2 linked regions of the Sporomusa termitida genome follow. Each later gene encodes a partner of the first gene's protein in a complex. Links are inferred from orthologs where the notes say so. Each region holds a gene or a part of one and is shown in the gene's direction. Other genes may lie near its edges.

Region 1 (10,193 bases):
TACAGTTATAGCAGGTATTTATATAATCATAGCAATTCAACGGGCCGAAATTGTTCCAATTTTCACAAAGTTCCCCGGTTTCAAGGACTAATTATTATTTTTATGGTGAGGAGGTTTTGTCTTGAAAGGTTTTCAAGCACAGGAAAAAACCGGCATTATTGAAATTGACCGCAAGACATGCAAGGGCTGTGATTCGTGTAAGGCTTTTTGCCCAACCGATGCTATCGAGGGTAAATATGGAGCCATACATAAGATTGACGGCGAAAAATGTGTGTCTTGTGGTCAATGTCTTATCAACTGTCCCTTCGGCGCGCCCCAGGATACTGTGGACGTCGTGGACCAGGTGATCGACAAGCTTAAGAACAAGCAGGTGACGGTAGTGGGAACAATAGCGCCGGCCGTTCGCGTCGCTATTGGGGAAGAGTTTGGGATGGAGCCGGGCAGCCTGGTTACCGAAAAGCTGTATGGGGCTATGAAAGAGGCTGGTTTTAAGGTTCTGGACACTAACTTTACGGCCGATCAGACCATTATGGAAGAGGGAATGGAGCTGATCGCCAAGATCCGGCACTATGCCCTGGGTGAGCCGACAGCGCATCACTTAGGACCATTGCCGCAGTTTACTTCCTGCTGCCCGGCCTGGGTCACCTATGCCGAGCTGTATTACCCGGAGCTGCTGCCCCATATGTCCTCGGCCAAGTCGCCGATGATGATGGCCGGCGCCCTGGGGAAAACCTATGGTGCGGCCGAGATATGGCAGGTAGCGCCGGCGGACGTATTTATGGTGGGGATTATGCCCTGTACTGCGAAAAAGTTTGAGGCCTCGCGCCCTGAGTTCCACAGCGCCGCCCACTATTGGCAAACTCAGGGACAATCAGGCGACTATCCTGATATTGATGTAGTGCTCACAACCAGAGATCTGGCCCGCCTGTTTAAAAAACTGAACATCAATGTCCGGACTGTGGCGGAGTATAGTGATCAAGACAACCCTTTGGCTCAGTACAGCGGGGCGGCTACCATCTTTGCCAATACCGGCGGTGTAATGGAGGCTGCGCTGCGGACAGCCTATTTTGTTATCACCGGTACAGAGCTGGATGTGCTGGAATTTAAACCGGTACGGGGTCTCCAGGGCGTAAAAGAAGCCGCTGTTACCCTGAAAGATGCCAAGACCGGCAGCGCGGTTACCTTGAATGTAGCCGTAGCCCATGGCACAAAACAGAATGTAAAACCGCTGCTGGATGAGGTGCAAGCCGGCAAGTCACCGTATCACTTCATCGAAATCATGAACTGTCCCGGCGGCTGTGTCAACGGTGGTGGCCAGCCGATAAATCCGATGGGTACTTCATGGCTTGATAAAGCCAAGGCCGTACTGCCTTGGGCATAAGGAGGGGACAACATGGCACGATATGATTATGTGGAAAAAGCCGTCAAGGTTACGCGGCGTGAGTTTTTAGGAATCGTTGGCGTGGCCGGCGCCGTTCTCTGGACCGGGGCGTATGTGGCCACAGACTTGGTGCAGGACCGTACCAAGTACATTAAAATGCGCGCCCAGGGCATATATAAAGATGATGAAAAGGCTAAGATCCGCCAAAGCCACAACAATCAGGCGGTTACCGATGTCTACAAAAAATTTGCCCACAATCCGCTCAGCCATTTGGCCGAGGAACTCTTTCATACTAACTAAATATGTAAACCGGACTAAGCTGGTGTAGGAGGGATAGACTGATGAGCCATCATGATGAACACGGCCCGCGGGTACTGAAGCACCCACTTATCTCGCGGCTATTTCACTGGGGGTTGATTCTCGGTTTTTTACCGGCGGCAATCACCGGATTTTTTATCTGGCTGAAGCCATTTGGTGATGATCTGCAAAACCTGCTGATGCAGATCCATATTGTTGGGGCCGCCATTCTTACGATAGCCTGTATTCTCTATACGATATTTGGGTTAGACCGGATTGTTGCTTTTACGCGGCGCATATTTTCCTGGGATCAGCGGGATAAGGACTGGCTACTGGTTGGCGGCGGTTATCCGCAGAAGATGCTGTTAGGCAAAACCATTCCGGTACCGCCGATGGGAAAAATGAACTCCGGTCAGAAGCAGCTGGGGATTATGATGTTTTTTGGCGGCATTATCTTAATTGTTACCGGCTGGGCGTTATATGCGTTCCTGCCTGTAGCCCCGAAAGCGGTTATGTACTGGTTTGATATGGCCCATCTGGTGATTGGGATTATCCTCGGACTATCCGTATTTGCCCATATCTTTCTCGGTATCTATAACTGGGGCGAGTTTTTATGCATGTTTGGGGATGGGACGCAGACGATTGAGGAAGCTGAACATCATAACCCCTTATGGATAGCCAATGAAATTGAGCCGGTCCCAGGCAGTAAACCCAGCACTCCCGGGCAGCACCAGGCCGGATAGGACAGGCTGAAAAGAGAGATTATTCCGCATTGCGGGGTAATCTCTTTCCGTTTTTCCAGGCTGTCCGGTTTTTGACTTTATGCCGGGAATCTGTTAAAATCATATATTAGGCACATACTATATCTATGACTGTTTACCGCAGTCTGAACTTTGTTACATAAGATTCTTTGTTTTACCGGGGAGTGATAATTTGTTTAAATTTTTGCGAAACTTATTTGGTGATGATAACGAAAAAGAGATCAAACGCATGATGCTGCTTGTGGAAAAAATCAATGCGTTTGAACCTGAGCTTCAGAGCATGAGCGATACCACCCTCACGGCCAGGACGGCTGAATTTAAGCGCCGCCTTGATAAGGGCCAGACAATTGATGAGCTGCTGCCGGAGGCGTTTGCTGTGGTGCGGGAAGCGTCACGCCGGGTGCTGGCCATGCGTCATTTTGATGTACAGATGGTAGGCGGCATAACCCTGCATGAGGGTAAAATTGCCGAGATGCGTACCGGCGAGGGGAAAACCCTGGTGGCTACCCTGCCGGTATACCTGAATGCCCTGACCGGCAAAGGGGTCCATGTTGTTACCGTTAATGACTATCTGGCGAAGCGGGACAGCGAGTGGATGGGCAAGCTGTACCGTTATCTTGGATTATCTGTGGGGCTGATTGTCCATGGGCTTGATTTTGATGAACGCAAACTGGCCTACAGTGCAGATGTCACCTATGGCACCAATAACGAATTTGGCTTTGACTATCTCCGGGACAACATGGTTATTTACCCGGAACAAATGGTGCAGCGGCCGCTCAATTACTCCATTGTCGATGAAGTGGACAGTATCCTGGTGGATGAAGCGCGGACACCGCTGATTATTTCCGGGCCTGGCGAAAAATCGACAGATATGTATTATGTACTGGCGAAGGTTGTTCCCAAACTAACAGAAGGCGAAGACTACACTATTGACGAGAAAGCCCATACGGTAGCACCTACTGAGACCGGGGTGGCGAAAGCGGAAAAGCTGCTTAATGTGCAGAACCTCTATGAAAGTGAAAACATCGAGATGTCCCACCATTTTAACCAGGCGCTGAAAGCCAATGCCCTGATGAAACGGGACCGCGATTATGTGGTTAAAGACGGTGAAGTCATCATTGTTGACGAGTTTACCGGCCGGCTTATGTTTGGCCGCCGCTATTCCGACGGTCTGCATCAGGCGATTGAGGCCAAGGAAGGCGTAAAAATCGAGCGGGAAAGCCAGACACTGGCGACCATTACTTTCCAGAACTATTTCCGTATGTATAAGAAACTGGCCGGCATGACCGGTACTGCCAAGACCGAAGAGCCTGAATTCCGGAAAATTTATCATCTTGATGTTGTGGTTATTCCCCCGAACCGGGAGATGCAGCGGCAGGATTTTCCTGATATTATCTTTAAAACCAAGCGGGCCAAGTATAAAGCGGTTGTCAGCGAGATTGCCGAGAAACATGGCAAATCCCAGCCGGTGCTTGTCGGCACGACCTCCATTGTGCAGTCCGAGGATCTGTCGGCGATGCTCAAAAAGCAGGGTGTGCGCCATAATGTTCTGAATGCCAAATACCATGAAATGGAAGCGCAGATTATTGCGCAGGCCGGACAGGCCGGGGCGGTGACAATTGCGACCAATATGGCCGGCCGGGGGACCGACATTGTCCTGGGGGCCGGGGTGTCCGACCTGGGCGGGCTGCATATTATCGGGACTGAACGGCATGAGAGCCGGCGGATTGATAACCAGCTGCGCGGCCGGGCCGGACGCCAGGGGGACCCGGGGTCATCCCGTTTTTACCTGTCGCTGGAAGACGATCTGATGCGCCTGTTCGGCTCTGATAATATTGCCGGTATTATGGATAAACTGGGCATGGAGGAAGATGAGCCGATTGAACATGCGCTGATTACCCGTTCGATTGAGCAAGCCCAGAAAAAGGTGGAAGCCCGTAATTTTGACATCCGCAAGTATGTGCTTGAATATGATAATGTAATGAACCAGCAGCGTGAGGTTATCTATAGTCAGCGGAAGAAAATTCTGCTGGGGGATAATCTGAAAGAAAATATCTTTAATATGATTGAAAAGCTTGTCGATCATGGGATGGACCTGTATGCCAATGAAAAGCTGTATCCGGAAGACTGGGATTATGCCGGGCTGATTGAATACTGTGAGGGCTTCTTTGCCCCGGCCGGCGAGCTTAAGGTGGAAGTGCTTGACACTCTGAGCCGGGAAGAGCTCAAAGAAGAGCTGCTGAAAGCGGCCGACACCGCCTACAGCGGCCGGGAGGCCCTGTTTGGCCCCGACAATATGCGCGAACTGGAAAAAGTGGTTATGCTCAAAACTGTGGACGCCAAATGGATGGATCACCTTGACGCCATGGAAATGCTGCGGCAGGGGATTGGCTTGCGGGCCTATGGGCAGAAAGACCCGCTGATTGAGTATAAGCTCGAAGGCTTTGATATGTTCCAGCAAATGATTGAATCTGTACAGGAAGATATTGTCCGTTATATCTTCCGGGTTAATATTATTTCCCAGGCCCAGCCTGAGGATCATCTGCGGCAGGCCCAGGCCGGCCGCGGCGGGGAAGAGGGCGACAGGCAGGCCCAGCCGGCCGAGCCTGTCGTTAATGCCGATACCACCGGCCGCAATGAACTGTGTCCCTGCGGCAGCGGTAAAAAGTATAAACGCTGCTGCGGGGCCAAATAGGAGAGTGAGAGTGTGCTGTTAGAGGATTTACGCGGGTCGATTGAGGCCCTGGCCCACCGGCTTGAGGAAATGAGGGCTTCTCTTTGACGTTGCCGGCAAATCGGAACGTATTGAAGAATTAGAAGATCGGATGAGTGATCCGGCTTTCTGGGAACAGCCTGAGGAAGCGCAGAAAATAGCGCAGGAGGTTACCCGCCTGAAGGACAGTATCGGCCAGCACCGCGAGCTGGCTGTCCGTCACAGCGATCTGGCCACCCTGTGGCAGCTGGGCATTGAAGAGGCTGACGAGAGTGTATATACCGAAATCACCGCCAGTATCGCCGGGCTGGAGCGGGAGCTGGAGCAGGCGGCGCTGACGCTGATGCTGTCCGGGGAATATGACGGCAACAATGCCATTTTGACCCTGCATGCCGGGGCCGGCGGCACTGAGGCCCAGGACTGGGCCCAGATGCTGCTCCGCATGTATGTCCGCTGGGCGGAAAAACGAAACTTTAAGGTGGAAACACTGGACTTTCTGGCCGGTGATGAAGCCGGGGTAAAAAGTGTGACCCTTATGATCAGCGGCAGCAATGCCTACGGTTATTTAAAAGCCGAAAAGGGCGTGCACCGCCTGGTCCGTATCTCACCGTTTGATGCCAGCGGCCGCCGGCATACCTCATTTGCGGCCGTTGACGTCATGCCTGAGATTGATGACTCGGTGGAGATTACCATTAATCCGGTTGATTTGCGGGTAGATACCTTCCGGGCCAGCGGTGCCGGCGGGCAGCATATCAACAAAACGGACTCGGCGGTCCGGATCACGCATCTGCCTACCGGTGTTGTTGTCCAGTGTCAGAGTGAACGGTCCCAGATTCAAAACCGTGAGCAGTGCATGCGCCTGCTGCGGGCGCGGCTGTTTGAGCTGGAGCGGCAGAAACAGGATGATAAGAAAGCGGAATTAGGCGGCGAATATCAGGCGATTGAATGGGGCAGCCAAATCCGTTCTTACGTGTTTCATCCCTACAACCTGGTGAAAGACCACCGCACCGCGGCCGAGACCGGCAATGTCCAGGCCGTTATGGACGGAGAGATCGACTTGTTTCTGGAAGCCTATTTAAAGAGTGATCTGAATACACAGGGATAGCGTAGACAGTGCGCAAAGGGGGCGGTAGGACATGAAGCGCCTGACAACCATCATTCTGTTTTTCACCATGGTGTTAGCGGCGGTCGAGATCGTGCTGCCCAAGGTGGTATCTGATGCTGTGGCCCTGGGGCTGCGTGACCTGACCGGCAGCAGGCAGGTAGTCGCCAAAGTGGAAAAAAGCCCGGCTGTCTTCATGCTGGGCGGTACGTTTGACCGGGTGTCGGCGGACGTCAGCGACGTTAAGACCGGCAAGCTTACCTTGCGGAATATGCATATTGTCTTAACCGGTGTTGCTGTCGATATGACGTCCCTGCTGACGAAACGGGCCCTGGTGCTCCGGCAGGTTGATGATGCCGTAATTACGACCACCATTACGCAGGAGGAACTGGCGGCATTTTTGAATAGCGCGGTAAAAGGTGTCAAAAATGCCGCTGTTACCCTTTCCCCCGGTAAGGTGGAGGTTGACAGCGCCCTGACCCTGGGGGGGATTGCCCGGGTTGATATCAAGCTGGAAGGCCGGATTACCGGTGACCGGGAGCAGCGCAGCATTAATTTTGTGGCCGACCGGTTTTGGCTGAATAATACCCCTGTCGGTAATATCGGCGGCTCACTGCTGACCGAGGTGTCGCTGCTTGATCTCAAAAAACTGCCATTTGGCGTTAATGTGCGTGATATTGTTATTGAACAGGGACAAGTGACTATCTATACAGATAATCGGCCCTAGTATCTGGTAATTCAATTGAAACCGCAGGTAGCTGGCAGTTTCAAAAAGGGTGGAGAGATTTTGACAACCTTTACATATAATAAGCTGTTAATCGGCCTCATCATCATCGGGCTGTTGGCGGCCGGGGTAGTTGCCTGGCAGCGTTACCAGGTGGAACAGGCGAATTCCACTGTGGAACTGGTCATGGAGTATGAAGACCTTGTGGAACTGGCCCAAATTGAAGGTATTCAAGCTGACAGCCTGCTGGCCCGGTTTAAGGCCGCCGGCATTACCTCCCTGGCGGTATATGAAACCACTCTGGAAAAGCTTAATAAGAACGGCAAGGTAACAGCACTGCCCGGTGCGGATATTCTCCACCAGAATCGTACGGGTACGCTTACAGACCCGTTCTGGCAAAATTTGCTGGCCGAGGGCAGGATTGCAGCGGAAGACGTGTATGTGGCCGGGCAGGATACCAAGGTTTTCGCCGAAGTCCAGAGCGATCTGGAACGCCGCCTGGGGCCGGGCCGGGTTACCTTACTGGCCGGCGGGGACCGGCCGGTGCTGGCCGCCAAAGCCAATTTTGAGAAAGCAGTCAAATGGAATTTGGGCTTGCCGGCCGATGAACTGGCTAAGGTTGACGAGCTTGGCTTTTATGTAGTGCCCCGGCCGACTAACTATACCAAGGTGACCCCGGCTGATGTCAATGCCGTATTCGGCCGTTTAGCCGGCATAAAAAATCTGAGTGCCATGATTTTCGTGGGTGATGAAGTCTTAGGCTATCCTGATTTGCTGCCGCTTACTGCCAGGCATTTTAAAGAACGCCGGCTCACCCTGGCGATGATCGAACACCCGCTGCAATTACAGTTTTTTAAACAGGAGGGTCTGACTGAACTGGCTGCCGCCAATAACTATCAGGCCGCCCGGGTGTACACCATCCCTAAGGATGAGCAGCCTAAACTTAAAGCGGCTGAGGCGATTCGCCGCTGGACGGTCACCGACCAGGAACGCAATATCCGGATCAATCTGATGCGCAAGTATGATAAGCCTGAGCCGGGCAAGACCCTGCTGGAAACGAATCTTGACTATGTGGCTGGTGTCAAGGCGGAACTGACGGCAGCAGGCTTCACTATCGGGAAGGCAACGACCTTTACGCCCTACTTTCCGGCACCATGGCTAATTGCTGTTATTGTGCTTGGAGCGACAGCGGCCGGGGTGCTTTTCTTATCCCTGATTATTCCTTTTGCTGCCCGCTGGCAGTACGCCCTGGTGGCGCTGCTGGCAGTAGTACTGATATTCCCGGTGCTGAGCGGCGGCGGCACCCTAAGCCGGCAAGCGGTCGGTTTGGCCAGTGCTATTATTTTCCCGGTGCTGGCCATGATCTGGCAGCTGGACCGCTGGCGTGCCCGGGAACTGGCCGGGGACTTTGGCCCTTCTGCCGGTATTGGCCGGGTTATTAGCGGCGGCTTGAGCGCGCTTGCTGCTACGACCCTGTTGTCTTTAGCCGGCGGGCTGTATTTAGGGGCTGTACTCAGTGATGTGCGGTTTTTTCTGGAGATGGAGATATTCCGCGGCGTAAAGCTGACTTTTGTCGCCCCGCTTATATTAGTCGCTGTCGCCTATCTGGCCAGGTATAATCTGTTTGAGCAGGTCTGGTCGGCGGATGCCCGCGGGTTATGGCGCCAGGTCGTTACCATCCTGAACTACCCGGTGACGATGAAAGCCTTGCTGTTTGTTGGTGCCGCTGCTTTTGCCGCCTGGGTATTTATTGGCCGTTCCGGGCATACTGCCGGTGTACCTGTGCCGACGGCCGAGCTTAAGCTCCGGGCGCTTTTGGAGCAGCTAATGTATGCCCGGCCGCGGGGCAAAGAGTTTCTCATCGGCCATCCGGCATTTTTACTGGCGGCAATGGCTATCTGGCATCAGTGGCCGCGGTTTTTCCAGTTTATTTTCGTAATAGCGGCTACCATTGCGCAGGGATCGCTGGTGGAAACGTTCGCGCATTTGCGGACGCCCATTTTCATGTCGGTCATCCGGGGTCTGGATGGCTTGCTGTTAGGGGCGGTGATTGGTACCGCTGCCGTTGTCGGCGTATATATCCTCCAGGTTGTAATTGCCCGTTTGGGAAGGAGTCCGGCCGCTAATGAGTGAAATTGTTGTTTCAGGCTATTATGGATTTGCCAATGCCGGTGACGAGGCGATGCTGGCAGCCATGATTGAGGCTTTAATCGATATTGACCCTGCTATCCGGATTACCGTTATCTCCGGCGATCCCGAAGATACCAGGCGGCGCCATGGCGTTGGCGCCGTCTACCGGCTTAATTATCCCGAAATCGCCAGGGTTATGTCCAGAAGCCAGCTATTAATCAGTGGCGGCGGCAGTTTGCTCCAGGATGTGACCAGTGACCGCAGCCTCTATTATTACCTCAGCATTATGATGCTGGCCAAGAAGCTGGGTAAGCCCGTCATGCTGTACGCCCAGGGCATTGGTCCGGTACAGGGAACCCTGGCCCAGGGCGCGATGCGTTATATCGGCAATATGGTGGACATGATTACTGTGCGTGACGACGGGTCTTACGAGGAGCTCAAGCGGCTCAAGGTAACGGCGCCCCCCGTTTATATCACGGCCGATCCGGTATTGGCCATGCATCAGGTTGACCGGCAGATCGGCCGGTCAATTCTGAAACAGCATGGGCAGGAGGGGGTGGCGCCCTTAATCGGCATCTCCGTCCGGGAGTGGAAGGACTGGAGCCATTTTAAACAGGTGCTGGCGCATGCCGCCGATCAGATGATTGCCGAATTTGGCGCCCGGGTCGTTTTTATTCCCATGCAGTGGCCTGATGATCTCAGTGTCTCCCAAAAAATCGCCGGCCGGATGAAAAATAAGAGCAATGTGCTGCCTGGTGAATATAGTACCAGTGAGCTGCTCTCGCTGGTCGGCAATCTGGATCTGCTGATTGGCATCAGGCTGCATGCGCTGATCTTTGCCGCTGTTATGCATGTACCTATGGCCGGCATCTCCTATGATCCTAAAATTGACCGGTTTCTGGAAACGATTGGCGAAAGGCATTGTGGCACGCTTAAGACCGTAACGGCTGACAAACTGCTGGGCCGGGTGCGTGAACTGTGGACAGAACGCAAACAGACCAATCATAAGCGGGTGGAAAATATCAATATTTTACGGACTAAAGCTTTTCAAAACGCCGAACTTGCGCTCAGTCTGATTAAGTGAG
Region 2 (10,052 bases), 3.4 Mb from region 1 along the record:
AAATACACTTTTATTGTGCCTTTAACTGCCAATAAGATTGAAATTCGTCAAGCTGTTGAACAAATCTTCAAAGTCAGAGTTCTTGATGTCAATACCCTCCGGGTAATGGGCAAGACCAAGCGCATGGGCAAAAATGCCGGTAAACGGCCGGACTTTAAAAAGGCCATTGTTAAACTGGCTCCCGGCGAGCGCATTGAATTCTTTGAAGGTGTATAACCACAATTTCCTAAAAAGGAGGGGCACACATGCCAGTTAAAAGTTTTAAACCATACGCTCCTGGCAGAAGATTTATGACGGTAGCCGATTTTTCGGACCTTACCACAGATCGTCCCGAGCGTTCTTTGACCGAGCGTCTCCAAAAACACGCCGGTCGCAATCAGCAAGGCCGTTTGACTGTGCGGCATCAGGGCGGCGGTCATAAGCGCCTATACCGTGTGATTGACTTCAAGCGCAATAAAGACGGTATTCCTGCCAAGATTGCATCGATTGAATATGATCCTAACCGCTCAGCCCGGATTGCTCTGTTAAACTATGCTGACGGCGAGAAACGTTATATTCTTGCACCTAACGGTCTTAAGGTGGGCGATACCATCATGAGCGGTCCTGAGGCTGATATCAAGCCAGGCAATGCTCTGGCCCTTAAAAATATCCCGGTAGGTACCCAACTGCATAATATTGAACTGAAAATCGGCAAAGGCGGCCAGATGGTTCGCTCAGCCGGTGCTTCCGCCCAGCTTATGGCAAAGGAAGGCACCCATGCACTCCTCAGACTGCCATCAGGCGAGCTGCGTAAAGTTCATATTAACTGCCGGGCTACTATCGGTCAGGTAGGCAACCTTGAACATGAAAATATCACCATCGGGAAAGCCGGCCGTTCGCGTTGGCTCGGTATCCGTCCTGCTAACCGCGGTGTCGCAATGAACCCGATTGACCATCCGCATGGCGGTGGTGAAGGCCGTTCGCCTATCGGTCGGAAACATCCGGTTACTCCGTGGGGCAAATGCGCAATGGGTGCGAAAACCCGGAGAAGCAAAGCTTCTGACAAGCTGATTGTTAAGAAACGGAAGTAATTTCGATTGATCGATAGGTCGAGGTTCGGTTGTTCGAGAGGATTGGCCGTAGGGCGAATTCACGAATTAACGAATCCGCTAACGAAGCGAAAGGAGGCTATTTAAGTGTCAAGATCAATTAAAAAAGGACCTTATGTGCATGAAAGCCTGATCAAGAAAATTGACGCGCTCAATGCTAAAAATGATAAAAAGGTTATTAAGACCTGGTCGCGCAGCTCGACGATACTGCCAACCTTTGTCGGCCACACCCTGGCTGTCCATGACGGCCGCAAACATGTGCCGGTATATGTTACCGAAGACATGGTTGGCCATAAACTTGGCGAATTTGCGCCGACGCGGACTTATAAAGGCCACAGCGGCTCTGAACGGTCCACTGGGGTAAGATAACATACGCTTTGCAAAAATCCGGGATTAGAGGCCGGAAGGGGGTTAAATATATGGAAGCTAAAGCAATTGCCAGACATATTCGCATTGCACCCCGCAAAATCCGCATCGTGATTGACTTAATTCGCGGCAAAAATGTGGGCGAGGCTTTTGCGATTTTAAAATACACTCCGAAAGTTGGAGCGGAAGTTCTGGAAAAAGTGCTGAAATCAGCTATCGCTAATGCTGAACACAACTATGACCTGAATGTTGATGCTCTCTATGTGTCACAGGCGTTTGTTGATCAGGGGCCAACCTTGAAACGTATTCATCCGCGCTCACGCGGGCAGGCGTTCAAAATTTTAAAGCGTACCAGCCATGTAACATTGGTTGTGAAAGAAAGATAAGCTAACGACGAAGGAGGGAAATTTAGTGGGTCAAAAAGTTAATCCGCATGGTCTTCGTCTTGGCATTGTGAAAACCTGGGATGCGAAATGGTATGCCGACAAAGATTATGCAAAAAATTTGCATGAAGATATTAAAATGCGTGATATGCTGAAAGAAAAACTTTATACTTCCAATGTGTCGCAAATCATTATTGAACGTGCGGCTAACCGGGTTAAAGTTACTATTCACACTGCTAAGCCTGGTATGGTGATTGGTCGTGGCGGCAGTGGCATTGAAAACATTAAGAGATGGCTGAAAGACCTTACCGGCAAAAATATTGAAGTCAATATTGCCGAGATTAAGCAAGCCGAACTTGATGCGACTTTGGTCGCTGAAAACATTGCCGCTCAGCTTGAGAAACGTATTGCTTTCCGCCGGGCAATGAAGCAATCGGTAACCCGTACCATCCGTATGGGCGCCAAAGGGATTAAGGTAATGGTCGGCGGTCGTTTAGGCGGCGCTGAAATTGCCCGTACCGAAAGCTACCGTGAAGGCAGTATTCCCCTGCACACCTTGCGGGCCGATATTGATTACGGCACTGCCGAAGCTCATACCACCTATGGCCGGATCGGTGTAAAAGTCTGGATTTACAAGGGTGAAATCCTGCCTGAGGCTAAAAAGACTGTTGTCGCCGCTGCCGCCGTTGAAGGGGGCGAGAAATAATGCTGATTCCTAAGAGAGTGAAACACCGCAAGCAATTTCGCGGACGGATGAAAGGCAAAGCCACTAAAGGCAATATGGTTTCTCACGGTGAGTTCGGCCTGGTCGCTCTTGAACCGGCTTGGATTACCAACCGGCAGATTGAAGCAGCCCGTATTGCCATGACCCGTTACATTAAGCGTGGCGGTAAAGTCTGGATAAAAATATTTCCTGATAAACCGATTACTGCTAAGCCCGCCGAAACCCGCATGGGTAGTGGTAAAGGCTCACCGGAATACTGGGTTGCTGTCGTGAAACCCGGCCGCGTCATGTTTGAAATGGATGGCGTGCCGGAAGAAACAGCGCGTGAAGCAATGCGTCTTGCTGCTCACAAACTGCCGATTAAGACCAAGTTCGTTACGCGGGAGGAAACCGCGGATTTGGACATGGACGCACCTGGTGTCAATGCTAAAGCAGGTGGTGAAGTAAATGAAGGCTAAAGATATCCGCGATATGAGTGCAGCCGAACTTGAGCAAAATTTTACGAAGCTGAAAGAAGAACTGTTTAACCTGCGGTTCCAACATGCTACCGGCCAGCTGGATAACCCGATGCGGATTCCGGCCGTCAAGAAAACAATTGCCCGCATTAAAACTGTTCAGCGCCAGCGTGAACTTAAGGCTCAGTAATGGACCATGTTAGTGAGTATGAAGGGAGGCAATGCAGAGTGACCGTTGAAAGAAATGAGCGTAAAGTCCGGATCGGTAAAGTAGTTAGCGATAAAATGGACAAAACTGTAGTCATCGCGGTTGAGCGTTTGGTACGTCATCCGCTGTATCATAAATCAGTTAAACAAACGGTAAAGTTTAAAGCTCATGATGAGAATAACGAAAGCCATGTTGGTGATACCGTTAAAATCATGGAAACCCGCCCGCTGTCTAAGGAAAAACGCTGGCGTGTGGTGGAAGTTCTCGAGAGAGCAAGATAGTTGTTCCGCACAGTCAAGCAAGCTTCTAAAGCTCGAGGTCTTAAGCTGGCATCGAGTCACATAAGGAAGGAGGATAAGCACTATGATTCAACAACAGAGTATACTGAATGTTGCTGATAATACCGGCGCAAAGCAAATTATGTGCATCCGCGTACTGGGCGGCTCATATCGCCGCTATGCCAACATTGGCGACGTTATCGTGGCCGCTGTTAAAGACGCTACACCCGGTGGCGTTGTCAAGAAAGGCGATGTAATTAAAGCCGTTGTTGTTCGTTCCAGTAAGGGATTACGTCGTCCGGACGGTTCGTACATCAAGTTTGATGAAAACGCTGCCGTTGTTATAAAAGAAGATAAAAGCCCGAGAGGTACACGGATATTTGGACCTGTTGCCCGCGAACTCAGGGACAAAGATTTCATGAAAATTATCTCACTGGCGCCTGAGGTTATCTAGATTAAGGAGGTGTCCGGAGTGTCCGAAGCCCAAAAATTGCATGTAAAAAAAGGCGATAAAGTTGTTGTGTTGTCTGGTAAAGATAAAGGCAAACAAGGTAAGATCGTAGAAGCGCTGCCTAAAAAAGGCAAGGTTGTGGTAGAAGGTATCAATAAAGTAAAACGCCACACAAAACCCAGCCAAAAAGCGCCTCAAGGCGGTATTCTGGTAAAAGAAGCGCCGCTTGCTTCTGCCAAAGTTATGCTGGTATGTCCGGCATGCAGCAAACCTACCCGTATTAAAAAAGCCCAGGTTGCCGGCGGCGCATTTGCCCGTGCCTGCAAACACTGCGGTGAAGTTATCGATAAAGACAAGTAAAAACCATCTTCCCTGAAAGGAGGTTAACTTATGGCTACAAGGCTTAAAGAAAAATATATAAATGAAGTAACTAAAGCGATGATGGAAAAGTTTGGTTACAAAAATGTTATGGAGATTCCTAAAGTCGAGAAAGTAGTAATCAATATGGGGGTCGGTGAAGCAGTTGGCAACCCCAAAGTTCTCGACGCCGCAGTAGGCGATATGACAATGATTTCCGGGCAGAAACCGGTAATCACCAAAGCTAAGAAATCCATCGCTGCTTTTAAAATCCGTGAGGGTATGCCGATTGGTGCTAAGGTAACCATGCGCGGCGAGCGGATGTACCAATTCCTTGACAAACTCTTCAACATCTCGCTGCCACGGGTACGTGACTTCCGCGGTATAAGCCCTAAATCCTTTGACGGACGCGGCAATTACACACTGGGTATTAAAGAACAACTGATTTTTCCCGAGATCGACTACGATAAAGTAGATAAGATACGCGGCATGGATATCATCATTGTTACCACAGCCAAGACTGATGAAGAAGCCAGAGAACTGTTACGATTGATGGGGATGCCGTTTACGGCATAAGACTTCTGCCCGGTGACGCCCACCTGCGTCGTAAGTTTCAGGACATTGTCTGAGCCGCGGCGCGGCAGCGTCTTGCGGCTGAAACCTGTTTATAGTCAACAGTGGATAAAAAGGAGGGAATTCGGTGGCCAAAAAGGCTTTAATTGAGAAATGGAAAAACGAGCCTAAATTTAAAGTGCGTAAGTACAATCGCTGCAAAATATGTGGTCGTCCGCACGGATATATGCGCAAATTTGAAATGTGCCGGATTTGTTTCCGGGAACTGAGCTACAAAGGCGCCATTCCTGGAGTAACAAAGGCAAGCTGGTAAGCAGCAACATATAGGAAGGGGGTTCTAAACCATGGTAATGACCGATCCGATTGCCGACATGCTTACTCGCATTCGCAACGCCAACTCGGTTTTTCACGATAAAGTCGAGATTCCAGCATCCAACATCAAGAAAGCCGTAGCCCAGATTCTGAAAGACGAAGGTTTTATCAGAGACTACGACACACTGCAAGATGGCAAACAGGGAATGCTGCGGGTTAGCCTTAAATACGGGCCGAACCGCGAAAAAGTAATTACTGGCATTAAGCGCATTTCTAAGCCCGGTCTGCGCGTTTACGCTAAGAAAGAACAGCTGCCCCGCGTACTGGGCGGTCTCGGAATTGCGATTATCTCAACATCTAAAGGCATTATGAGCGATAAAGCCGCCCGTAAAGAAGGTCTTGGCGGCGAAGTACTGGCATACGTTTGGTAAAAATCGCGAGTTCGCTGAGTCGAGGTTCGAAGGTTCGAGAAACCATACATTTGGCTTGCATAGCAAAGTCAACGTAAGCCGAATTATCGAACATGCGAACGTAGCGAGCCCACGAAAACAGGAGGTGCAACATGTCTAGAATTGGTAGGAGTCCCATCACTGTTCCTGCTGGTGTTACCGTAACCATCGGCGACAGCAACCTGATAACAGTCAAAGGCCCGAAAGGCGAGCTGACCCGCCAACTCCATCCCGATATGATTATCGAAAGGGAAGGCGATATCATTAACGTCAAACGGCCTACAGATAACAAGCAACACCGTTCGCTCCACGGGTTAACCCGGACCCTTGTCAGCAATATGGTAACAGGCGTAACTAAAGGCTTTGCAAAGACTCTGGAAATTGCCGGTGTAGGTTACCGTGCCGCTAAATCCGGTCAGAAACTGGCCCTCACCTTAGGCTTCTCGCATCCACTGGAGGTTGAGCCGCCGGCAGGTCTGGCAATTGACGTTCCGGCACCTAACCGTATTGTTGTTTCTGGTATTGACAAAGAAGCTGTCGGCGCACTTGCTGCAAAAATCCGCGGCTATCGCGAACCAGAACCGTACAAAGGCAAAGGGGTCAAGTATGAAGGGGAAGTTGTTCGCCGCAAAGTTGGTAAAGCTGGCGGTAAAGGCAAGAAATAAACTTGTCAGAGGTAATTCAAGCGAAAGGAGTGAACACCTTGCTGCGTAAACCAAGTAAAAACATCGGGCGTCAAAAGCGTCAACTGAGAGCCCGGAAGACTCTGAACGGCAGCATCGAACGCCCTCGTCTCAACGTATTCCGTAGTTTGAAGCATATTTATGCTCAGATTATCAACGATAAAAATGGCACTACTTTAGTAGCGGCCAGTACCCTTGATAAAGACTTACAGGTTGAGTATGGTGGTAACATTGATGCGGCTAAAGCTGTAGGCGAGGCAATCGCCAAGCGGGCCCTGGAAAAAGGAATCACGAAAGTGGTATTTGATCGTGCCGGCTATATCTATCACGGCCGCATCGCCGCCCTGGCTGCTGCTGCTCGCGAAGCCGGACTTGAATTCTAAGAAAAGGAGGGAAATAAATGGCCAGAATTGATTACACCGGTCTTGATCTTAAAGAAAAAGTGGTATTCATTAACCGGGTCGCCAAGGTAGTAAAAGGCGGCAGGCGTTTTTCTTTCAGCGCTCTGGTAGTTGTCGGCGATGGCAACGGCCATGTAGGCTTCGGTTTAGGCAAAGCTGCTGAAGTACCGGAAGCTATCCGTAAAGGCGTGGAAGACGCTAAAAAAAGCCTGATTAAGGTTCCCATTGTCGGCACCACTATTCCTCATCAAATCTTGGGTGAGTTTGGCGCTGGCAGAGTGTTATTAAAGCCTGCTTCCGAAGGCACAGGCGTAATCGCCGGCGGCCCAGCCCGTGCTGTGCTTGAACTTGCCGGTATTCACGACATCCTGACTAAATCGCTTGGTTCGTCTAACGCCAACAATATGGTCCGGGCTACCATTGCCGGTCTCAGCCAGCTTAAACGGGCTGAAGAGGTTGCCAGCCTGCGTGGCAAAACCGTTCAGGAACTGTTGGGTTAAGGAGGTAACACAATGGCGAAGCTTAAAATTACTTTAACTCGCAGTCTGATTGGCAGACCTGAAGACCAACGTGCAACAGTAGCTGCATTGGGCCTCAGGAAAACCAACAGCACTGTAGTCAAGGAAGATAGTGCGGCAATCAAGGGTATGGTTCGCAAGGTAGAACACCTTGTTACCGTAGAAACAGTTGCAGAATAAAGCAAACAACAATAACCAATATATTAGTTCAAGGAGGTGCTGTTAATGAAATTACATGAATTAGCTCCAGCGCCTGGTTCAAAAAAGGTTCGCACCCGTATCGGCCGCGGTCTTGGTTCCGGTCTTGGCAAAACTGCCGGTAAAGGCCATAAAGGTCAGAATGCCCGTGCCGGCGGCGGTGTGCGTCCAGGTTTTGAAGGCGGCCAAAAGCCCTTGTACTTAAGACTGCCGAAACGCGGCTTTACCAATATCTTCGCTAAACAATACAGCGAGATTAACGTGGAAGTTCTCAACCGTTTTGACAACGGTGCGGTTGTGGATCTGGAAGCGTTGGTAGATGCCGGTGTAGTCAAAAAAGTGCTTGATGGTCTTAAAATTCTGGGCAATGGCGAGCTTACCAAGGCTTTAACCGTTAAAGCCAATGGCTTTACTAAGTCGGCCGCTGAAAAAATTCAGGCTGCCGGCGGTACAGTCGAGGTGATTTAATTGCTGTCACAGCTCTCGAACATTTTTCGGATTACTGAACTGAGGCAAAAAATTGCTTTCACCTTGGTCATGTTCTTGGTATTCAGGTTGGGTACACATATCCCGGTACCGGGAGTAAACGCCGCCGTTATCGAGCAGCTGTTTACCAGCGGTAATCTGTTTGGGCTGCTAGATCTGTTTTCCGGCGGTGCTTTGAGCAAATTCTCCATATTTGCCATGAGTATTACCCCCTACATCAATGCTTCGATTATTATGCAGCTACTCACCGTAGTTGTGCCGAAATTCGAACAATGGGCCAAAGAAGGCGATGAGGGCCGCAAGAAAATTACCCAGATTACCCGGTATGGTACTGTTGGTCTTGGCTTTATCCAGGCAATAGGAATGGCATTCGGTCTAAAAGCAGCAATTATTAACCCAGGTATTGGCTCCATATTACTTGTAGCGCTAACATTGACTGCAGGTACGACTTTTCTTATGTGGTTGGGTGAACAGATCACTGAAAAAGGTATTGGTAATGGCATATCACTCATTATCTTTGCCGGTATCGTTTCCAGTCTTCCCAGCGGCCTGTATACAATGTATGAATATGTCAGCGCCGGCACAATTAATATTTTCAACGTCTTTCTGTTCCTGATCATCGCTCTTGCTATGATTGTTTTCGTAATCGCGATACAGCAAGGTCAGCGCCGCATCCCCGTGCAGTATGCCAAGCGGGTAGTTGGCCGGAAAATGTATGGCGGTCATTCCACGCATATACCGCTTAAGGTTAACCAAGCGGGTGTTATTCCGATAATCTTTGCGTCATCTGTGCTGATGTTCCCGGTAACTATTGCCCAGTTTATTGAAGTACCCTGGGTAAAAACAGTGGCAGGGTGGTTTGCGTGGGGCACGCCGGTGCAAACGGTGTTGTATGCGCTGCTAATCGTGTTTTTTACGTACTTCTACACTGCGGTTACTATGAACATATCAGATATGGCAGAGAACATGAAAAAACACGGCGGGTTTATTCCCGGTATCAGGCCGGGTAAACCTACCGCCGATTATTTAGACCGGGTTATGACCAGAATTACTCTGGCCGGATCAATCTTCCTGGCCATAATCGCAATACTGCCGAATTTTGTTGGTGCAGTAACCAACGTCCAAGGGGTATACTTTGGCGGTACTGCCCTCTTAATCGTAGTAGGTGTGGCTCTGGATACCATGAAGCAAATAGAGGCGCTGGTACTCATGCGCCACTACCAAGGCTTCATGAAGTAGGAGGTAAGTGGTCATGTTTATTCTCTTAATGGGTCCGCCTGGTGCCGGCAAAGGCACGCAGGCGGCCAAACTGGTAGAAAACTTTAAAATTCCCCACATCTCAACCGGTGATATGTTCCGGGCGGCCGTCAAAGAGGGCACTGCGCTTGGCAAACAGGCGAAAGCCTGCATGGATGGCGGACAGTTGGTGCCAGACAGTGTGACCATCGGCATAGTAAAAGAACGTTTGGCTAAAGACGACTGCAAGACGGGATTTATCCTTGACGGTTTCCCCCGCACCATCGCCCAGGCCGAGGCCCTTGACCGCACCCTGACCGAACTTATCATCAAACTTGACCGGGTTATCAATATTACTGCCCCGGGGTCTGAGCTGGTTGGCCGTATGACCGGGCGGCGGATTTGCAAAAGCTGTGGCGCTACCTACCATGTAACCTTCAATGCCCCGCAAGCGATCGGTGTGTGTGATAAGTGCAGTGGTGAGCTATATCAGCGTGATGACGACCGGGAAGAAACAGTGACTCACCGTCTGGCGGTATATCAGACGCAAACCCAGCCGCTGATTGAGTACTATCAGGACAAAGGCCTGTACACCGAAATCAACGGTTTGCAGCCCATCGATGATGTCCTGCAAGACATTGTCAATAGCCTGAGAGGCGGGCAAGTATGATCATATTAAAATCACAAAGGGAATTAAACTACCTGCGTGATGCCGGGCGGATAGTGGCAGAGACGCTTGTTGAAGTTAAAAAAGCGGTAAAACCTGATGTCACTACACTGGCGCTTGACAGGATTGCTGAGCAGTATATCAAAAGCAAGGGCGCAGAGCCGGCCTTTAAAGGGTATCATGGCTTTCCCGGCAACATTTGCGCCTCGGTTAATGATG

What was found.
Region 2: the proteins of secA (region 1) and secY are in contact, whole or in part, in a crystal structure (PDB 3DIN), measured with the Thermotoga maritima proteins. The link is inferred for Sporomusa termitida from one-to-one orthologs. Residues at the interface, in WP_004082002.1 of Thermotoga maritima: Glu261, Ala262, Arg263, Lys300, Ala301, Arg302, Thr303, Ile304, Ile305, Leu323, Tyr324, Asp325, Pro326, Val329, Ser330, Tyr333, Ile336, Lys340, Phe345, Val349, Glu363, Phe364, Tyr374, Ser375, Gly376, Gly377, Glu393, Ile395, Thr482, Ser483; in WP_004081795.1 of Thermotoga maritima: Glu108, Gly109, Glu110, Glu111, Ala236, Glu237, Arg238, Arg239, Ile240, Thr241, Ile242, Gln243, Tyr244, Ala245, Arg246, Arg247, Val248, Thr249, Gly250, Arg251, Arg252, Val253, Tyr254, Gly256, Ala257, Ser258, Thr259, Tyr260, Leu261, Pro262.

Annotation. Positions count from the first base shown.
Region 1 is NZ_CP036259.1:3,489,578-3,499,770, reverse strand. Bases 2,246-5,372 are described here. They hold secA (preprotein translocase subunit SecA), read left to right. Parts: upstream 2,246-2,611; coding sequence 2,612-5,134; downstream 5,135-5,372. Other genes in these bases: SPTER_RS16405 (cytochrome b/b6 domain-containing protein), read left to right, coding at 2,246-2,421. In the rest of the region: SPTER_RS16415 ([FeFe] hydrogenase, group A), read left to right, coding at 122-1,381; SPTER_RS16410 (iron hydrogenase small subunit), read left to right, coding at 1,394-1,681; more of SPTER_RS16405, read left to right, coding at 1,723-2,245; SPTER_RS16390 (LmeA family phospholipid-binding protein), read left to right, coding at 6,289-6,981; SPTER_RS16385 (DUF5693 family protein), read left to right, coding at 7,042-9,111; polysaccharide pyruvyl transferase CsaB, read left to right, coding at 9,104-10,192. UniProt on the Escherichia coli protein: Required for protein export, interacts with the SecYEG preprotein conducting channel.
Region 2 is NZ_CP036259.1:57,455-67,506, forward strand. What follows is about bases 7,055-10,040. They hold secY (preprotein translocase subunit SecY), read left to right. Parts: upstream 7,055-7,912; coding sequence 7,913-9,169; downstream 9,170-10,040. Other genes in these bases: rpsE (30S ribosomal protein S5), read left to right, coding at 7,055-7,228; rpmD (50S ribosomal protein L30), read left to right, coding at 7,241-7,426; rplO (50S ribosomal protein L15), read left to right, coding at 7,472-7,912; SPTER_RS00395 (adenylate kinase), read left to right, coding at 9,183-9,836; map (type I methionyl aminopeptidase), read left to right, coding at 9,833-10,040. Outside these bases: rplW (50S ribosomal protein L23), read left to right, coding at 1-216; rplB (50S ribosomal protein L2), read left to right, coding at 246-1,070; rpsS (30S ribosomal protein S19), read left to right, coding at 1,176-1,457; rplV (50S ribosomal protein L22), read left to right, coding at 1,508-1,840; rpsC (30S ribosomal protein S3), read left to right, coding at 1,866-2,543; rplP (50S ribosomal protein L16), read left to right, coding at 2,543-3,019; rpmC (50S ribosomal protein L29), read left to right, coding at 3,009-3,206; rpsQ (30S ribosomal protein S17), read left to right, coding at 3,206-3,505; rplN (50S ribosomal protein L14), read left to right, coding at 3,588-3,956; rplX (50S ribosomal protein L24), read left to right, coding at 3,975-4,313; rplE (50S ribosomal protein L5), read left to right, coding at 4,344-4,886; SPTER_RS00355 (type Z 30S ribosomal protein S14), read left to right, coding at 5,011-5,196; rpsH (30S ribosomal protein S8), read left to right, coding at 5,228-5,626; rplF (50S ribosomal protein L6), read left to right, coding at 5,758-6,309; rplR (50S ribosomal protein L18), read left to right, coding at 6,348-6,710; more of rpsE, read left to right, coding at 6,728-7,054; more of map, read left to right, coding at 10,041-10,052. UniProt on the Escherichia coli protein: The central subunit of the protein translocation channel SecYEG. Consists of two halves formed by TMs 1-5 and 6-10.